2 regions of the Stenotrophomonas sp. YJH_SMC_43 genome follow, and region 2 is predicted to be linked to the other one. Evidence: riboswitches for the same ligand, from Rfam matches in the RefSeq annotation. Region 2 holds a riboswitch; the other holds the start of a gene.
What was found. Region 2 has a riboswitch for thiamine pyrophosphate ahead of AC5QAH_RS17760 (TonB-dependent receptor). Riboswitches for the same ligand answer to the same signal wherever they lie in the genome.
Positions count from the first base shown of each region.

Region 1: another riboswitch for thiamine pyrophosphate. It lies ahead of thiC (phosphomethylpyrimidine synthase ThiC); the one in region 2 lies ahead of AC5QAH_RS17760 (TonB-dependent receptor).

Region 1 is NZ_JCAFVQ010000003.1:299,674-303,082, forward strand. Features, by position in the region: gene thiC (phosphomethylpyrimidine synthase ThiC) at 1-1,394, opposite strand, end outside; TPP riboswitch at 1,477-1,578, opposite strand; gene AC5QAH_RS13585 (BCCT family transporter) at 1,824-3,401, shown strand.
Region 2 is NZ_JCAFVQ010000004.1:162,341-165,749, reverse strand. Features, by position in the region: gene AC5QAH_RS17760 (TonB-dependent receptor) at 1-1,598, opposite strand, end outside; TPP riboswitch at 1,669-1,764, opposite strand; gene AC5QAH_RS17755 (phosphotransferase enzyme family protein) at 1,808-2,932, opposite strand; gene AC5QAH_RS17750 (glycine zipper 2TM domain-containing protein) at 3,061-3,409, opposite strand, start outside.

The DNA of each region.
Region 1 (3,409 bases), on a different contig from region 2:
TCGTAGCCCGGCGCGATGTCGGTGGTCAGCGGGCCCAGCGTATAGAACGGTGCCTCGCCGCACTCGCGCAGCTGCTTGTCCATGTTCTCCTTGATCAGCTGCATCGGCACATGGCCGGGGCCCTCGATCATGGTCTGCACATCGTGCTTCCAGGCAATCTTCGTCAGCTCGCCCAGCGTTTCCAGCTCGCCGAACTGCGCGGCGTCGTTGGCATCGGCGATGCAGCCCGGGCGCAGGCCGTCACCCAGCGAGAAGGTCACGTCATAGGCCTTCATGATCTCGCAGATGTCTTCGAAATGCGTGTAGAGGAAATTCTCCTTGTGGTGCGCCAGGCACCACTTGGCCATGATCGAGCCACCACGGCTGACGATGCCGGTCACGCGCTTGGCGGTGAGTGGCACGTAGCGCAGCAGCACGCCGGCGTGGATGGTGAAGTAGTCCACACCCTGCTCGGCCTGCTCGATCAGCGTGTCGCGGAAGATTTCCCAGGTAAGTGCTTCGGCGCGGCCGTCGACCTTCTCCAGCGCCTGGTAGATCGGCACGGTACCGATCGCCACCGGCGAGTTGCGGATGATCCACTCACGGGTTTCGTGGATGTGCTTGCCGGTGGACAGGTCCATCACCGTGTCGCCGCCCCAGCGGATCGCCCACACCAGCTTCTCCACTTCCTCGGCAATGCCCGAGGACACCGCGCTGTTGCCGATGTTGGCGTTGATCTTGGTCAGGAAGTTGCGGCCGATGATCATCGGCTCGCTTTCCGGGTGGTTGATGTTGTTGGGTAGCACCGCGCGGCCGCGTGCGATCTCATCGCGCACGAACTCCGGTGTGATGATCTTCTGGATCGAGGCACCAAATGCCTCGCCCGGGTGCTGCTGCAGCAGGCCGGCATCGCGGATCGCGTCCAGGCGCTGGTTTTCGCGGATGGCGACGAACTCCATCTCCGGCGTGATGATGCCACGGCGCGCGTAGTGCATCTGGGTGACGTTGGCACCTGCACGCGCACGGCGTGGCAGGCTGCGCGCGGGAAAGCGCACCGCATCGAGCTTCGGGTCCTGCTCGCGATCGCGGCCGAACGAAGAACTCAGTCCTTCGAGCTGCTCGGTATCACCGCGCTCTTCCACCCAGCCGCGGCGCAGTTCCGGCAAACCGGCCGACAGATCGATGCGCACCTCCGGATCGGTGTACGGGCCCGATGTGTCGTAGACCGTGACCGGTGCGTTCTCTTCGCCGCCGAACAGCGTCGGCGTGCGGGTCAACGCGATCTCGCGCATCGGTACCTGCAGATCCGGACGTGAGCCGGGCACGTGGATCTTGCGCGAGCCGGGGATGGGCCGGGTCACGGATTCGGAGAGTTGCTTGGCCTGTTGCTGCAGGGCAGAGAGCTGTGCGTTCATCGGGCATCGTCCAGGAAGGTCAGGGACGAAGCGGCGGCGCACTGCTGCCGCTCCCGGACGGTCCTTGGGCGGAGTCCGGGCATGGCTGCACTGCAAAGCTTCCCTACGCCGGTATGAGCCGGATCAGGTTCCAAGGGACTGTCTCAACCGTGGCCACATGGCCGCGGTACCCCCGCTTCTTGGTGCGCATTAGACCATAGAACGCACCGCAGCTCCTGGCTGTTCCATCCACGCACGGCGTGGATCCGCTGTTTCTGTATTAACAGAACCGTGACATCGCATTCAGTAACGTGCACGCGCATCGTGCCGCTGCGGCCGGTGTTTCCTCGTCGCCTTCGCGGCCCCTGCCCGGTCTGTGCTGCATGTCGCCGGCCCCTCGCAGCAAGCTCTGCTCGCTCCCCTCAATCCCTTGATCGGAGAAGCCCCTTCATGGTGTTTCGCGTTTCCATTGCACTGGTTCTGCTGCTGGTGCTGCTCGCCGGTGTTGCACCCGGCCCCTTCAATACCGTGGTGCAGAGCATCCTCGGCGAACTCATCCGCGGCATCGGCTGGCTCTACCTGCTGGTCGTGTTCCTCGCCCTGGTATTCCTGATGTACCTGGCCTTCGGCCGCTTCGGCAACCTGCGCATCGGTGGCGAAGACGCCGAACCGGAATTTTCGCGGGCCAGCTGGATGTCGATGCTGTTCGCCGCCGGCATGGGCATCGGCCTGGTGTTCTGGGGCGCCGCCGAGCCCATTTCGCATTTCAGCAAACCACCGGAAGGGCTGGCACCTGAAAGCATGGACGCTGCGCGTGCTGCCATGCGCTACGTATTCTTCCATTGGGGCCTGCACCCGTGGGCCATCTATGCGCTGATCGGCCTGGCAATGGCCTGGTTCCAGTTCAACCGCAACGGCCGTGGCCAGGTCAGTGACATGCTGCAACCGATCATCGGCCGTCACCATCGTGGCTGGATCGGGCGTGTGGTCAACATCTCCGCGGTCGTTGCCACTGCGATTGGCGTGGCTACAGCACTGGGCTTCGGCACGGTGCAGATCGCAGCCGGCGTGGAACGCGTATTCGGCGTGCAGGCGGGCGTTCCGCTGCAGTTGACGATCATTGCGATGGCCTTCGTTCTGTACATGGCGTCCACGCTCAGTGGCGTCGGCCGCGGCATGAAATGGCTGTCCAACTTCAACCTTGCACTGGCGGCGCTGCTGTTGGCACTGGTGCTGGTGCTCGGCCCGACTGGCGCGATCTTCAATACCTTCACCACCACGCTGGGCTCCTATCTCAATCAGCTGGTGACGATGAGCCTGCGCATGTCGCCATTCTCGTCCAGCACCTGGGTGGCCGACTGGACGATCTTCTACTGGGCCTGGTGGATTTCCTGGGCACCGTTCGTGGGCTCGTTCATCGCGCGCATCTCGCGAGGCCGCAGTGTTCGGGAGTTCGTGATCGGCGTGGTGTTGGCGCCGACGCTGCTGGGTTTCTTCTGGTTCTCGGTGTTCGGCGGCACCGCCATCTGGATGCAGATCTTCGGCCAGGCCGACCTGCTGCAGGCGCTGGGCAACGGCTACGAGACAGTGCTGTTCACCATGTTCGACAGCCTTCCGTTGCCTCTTCTTCTGTCGAGCATCGCGTTGGTGCTGCTGATGATCTTCTTCGTGACCTCGGCTGATTCTGCGGTACTGGTACTGGCCAGCATGTCCACGGACGACGCTGGCGAGCCATTGCGCAAGCACAAAGTGGCGTGGGGTGTCGGCATTGCGCTCGTGGCGGGTTCCTTGCTGTTGGCAGGCGGACTGGAGGCGCTGCAGGGCATGATCACCATCGCAGCGCTGCCGTTCGCGCTGCTGATGCTTCTTGTGATGGTGTCGCTGTACCGGGTGCTGGACCAGGAGTACACGCGGGAGCGGCGGCAGGCGCAGCGCCAGCGGCACATGATCGATGCGTGGATCGCACGCGAGATGGCGGCGCAGGAGGAGACCCAGGCGGAGGCAGCGCGCGCGCACGATCAGGATTGAGGGGGTTT
Region 2 (3,409 bases):
AGCTGGCGCGACTGCACCGACGGCAGGAAGGTGTCGGCATTGCTGGTCCAGAACGGCGCTTCCTGGCCCAGCGAAATGCCGCGCACGTAACTGGCATAGGCGTTGAGCTGGTCGGTGGCCTTCCACACCAGCGCGGTCTGCGGCAGGAAGCGCGACAGGCGGCTGTGGCGCTGCGGGGTGCCGCGCTTGTCGTAGGCCCGCTCGTCCAGGCGCACGAAGCGGCCACCGGCCAGCCACTGCCAGTCGTCACCGAAGCTGATCCGGTCCAGCGCGAAGAAGGCGGTCTGGCGGCTGTCCAGGCGACGTGCGGACGGGCCGGGCATCTTCGGCGACGGCTCGAACACCGGCACCGGTGCCTCGTGGATGTTGGTGGTGCCGACGTACTCGTTGACGCTGGGGCGCTTGTCCACGGTGCGGCGGAAGTAGTCGGCACCGAGGGTCAGCTCATGGCCGACGCTGCCGGTCTCGAAACGGCCGCGCAGCTCGGCACGGGCCTGCTGGTTGCGGCGGGTGTCGCCCGGGCTGCGGTAGTCGTAGACGTCGTAGTCGCCATTGGGCGCGAAGTAGTTGCCCGGCACGCTGCCATCGGCGCATTGCGTGGCGTAGTAGCAGCCGTAGGCGAAGGCGACGTTGTCATCGATCACCGAGCGGCTGTGGCCGACCGACACGCGCGACTGCCAGGCGTCGTTGAAGTCGTAGGTATGCAGCGCGGTGATGTTGGTGCTGGCGATATCCACCGGGCGCTGCCATGGCTGGTAGCCGAGCAGATGCTCGCGGTCGACGCCGCGCGGCAGGTCACGTGCGCCCAGCAGCTGGTAGCCGGACACCGAACGCTGCGAGCTGGTCTGGTAGTTGGCATCCACTTCCAGCTTGCCGCGCTCGCCGATCAGCCAGTCGGCGGTCAGCGAGTAGAAGTTGCGACGGCCATCGGCGTGCTCGACATAGGAATTGCTGGAGTCCCAGGCGGCATTCAGGCGCAGGCCGAAACGCGGGGTGATCCAGTGGCCGACATCGACGGCGACGTAGCGCGAGCCTTCCGAATCGGTGCCGAGCGTGGCGGTGCGCACTTCGGCCGGGCGCTTGCCGATGTAGTTGATGATGCCACCCGGTGCCATCACGCCTGCGGCCAGGCCGGCTTCACCCTTGAGGATCTCCACCGACTGCACGTTCTCCAGCGCCAGGCGCTGTTCGCCGGCGATGGACAGGCCGTTGAAGCGGTAGCCGGTGGCGGCGTCCAGCGCGAAGCCACGGATGGCGATGTTCTGGTAGTAGCCCACCGGCGCATACGCATCACCCAGCGAGGCATCGTTGCTGGCCAGCTCGGACAGCGAACGCACCTGGCGGCGATCGAGGTAATCGCGCTCGAGCACGTTCACCGAGGCCGGCGTGTCCTTCCAGCTGCCGCCACCGAAGGCGTTCACGCGTGAGGTATCGGCCTTCGGTTTGCCGGCCTGCACGCGCACCGCTGCCAGTTCGGTCGGCGAATGCTCGGCGCCGGTGGCAGCCGCATCGGGGGACGCTTCGGCCTCGCTGGCGTGCAGCGGCAGCGCGGCGCAGAGGGCGAGGGAGAGCAGGGTGGGGCGCAGGCAGCGGTTCATTCGATTCGTCTTCGGACAACAAGGGAGACGAAGCGACGGCGCGCAGGTGCACCGGCCCATGACGGGGGTGTGGCTGCGGCTCAAAGCTCCCTACGCCGGTGCAAACCGGATCAGGTTCCAAGGGACTCTCTCAGCCTGGCAGATCCAGGCACCCCCGCTTCAGGTGACCATTTCACTACAAATGGTACGGATTTGCGAGCCGGCGCCCTTCAGGCTGCCGCGTGCAGGGCCTGCAGCAGTGCCTGTCCCGGCGCGCTGTGGAACCACGCCGGGTGCCCCAGCATGAAGGGCTGCCACGCCACGTCGGCATTCGCGGTCGAGCCGGTGACACCTTCGAAGTACTCCACTTCGGACAGTGCGAAGTCGAAATGGACCATCGGCAGCAGGTCGGCCAGCAGGTGCACGCGTGCCGCCGACAGCGGCAGTACCTGGCGGTAGCCGTCGAGCAGGGCCAGCGCGATATCGATGCGCACCGCCTCCATGCCGCGCTCCAGCTCCAGCCACGCCACCGCGTTGCGCTCGATCGCGGTGGCGAGGTCGAACAGTGCGCTGGTGGGCGAGGCCAGGCCGAAATCCAGCACGGTGCTGATCTGCCCATCGCGCCACAGCAGGTTGGAAACATGCCAGTCGTTGTGGGCCCACAGCCGCGGCTCGTCGCGCAGGCGCCTGGCCAGGCCGGCATGCCACGGCAACACGTCACGCTGCAGCTGCGCTTCCCACGGAATGCGCGCGAGATAGCGGGCCAGCCCGGGGCGCTCGTGCAGCCCTGCCTTGATGGCCGCGACCGGATCGTCGGCGCGGATCAGATCGTCGCGCGCGACCAGCACATGGGTGCTGCGCTGCGCCGAGTGATAGCTGGCCGCAGCGCGGTGCAGCTGTGCGAGTGCGCGTCCGGCTTCACGGGCCTGCGCGATATCGGTCAGCAGCGACCACGACACCGCGTCGCGATACAGGTCCTCACCGACGCCAACCGCATGCAGCTCGAAGGTCCATTCGCCATGCTCGACGGCAGTGTGGCCATCGGTGGCCGGCAGCACCTGTACTACCGGCACGCCGGCGGCGGCGAGATGGGCGATGAAGTGGTGTTCTTCTTCCAGGCAGGCCGCACTGCGCACGCTGTGGTGGTGGCGCTTGATGAACAACGCGCCGTCCACGCCGTCGACGATGGCGGCGGCCGACAGCGGTCGGGGGCTGTGCCAGCGCGGTTGGCTGTGCTCGCCCAGCTGCGGGTAACGCCGGCGCAGCCACGCGATGTCCGCCGCGCTGATCGGTGGCCAGTCTGCAGCGACCTCGTCGTTGTTGAGGCCCTGCACGCGGTGGGAAGAAGAATTCATGCCGCAGCCCCGGTGGGGAAAGTCACATCCAAGGTTGCGCATTCAACGCCATGCACGCGGCCAACGCAAACGGGCGGGTCATCGACCCGCCCGTCCGTGCATCAGCTGCGGTGATGCCGCCGCGCGGCCTACCAGCCGCGATGGCGGCCGCGGTCGTGGTAGTAGCGGTTGTCGTAGTAGCGCTCGCGCTGCCAGCGACGGTCGTCACCGCGGTCGTAGTAGCCGCTGCGGTAGTAACCACGGTCGTAACGGCGATCGTAGCGGTCGTCGTAACGGCGATTGTCGTAGTAACGACGGTCGCGGCGGTCGGAGGTCGTCAGGTTGCCGATCGCCCCGCCGGCCACGGCGCCGCCCACGGTGGCGGCAGGATCACCGTTGGAGAGCAGGTTGCCGGCCACGCCACCGACCACGGCGCCGACCAGGGTGCGCTTGTCCTTCCTCGACATCGCGCTGGCATCGCTGACCACGGCAACACCG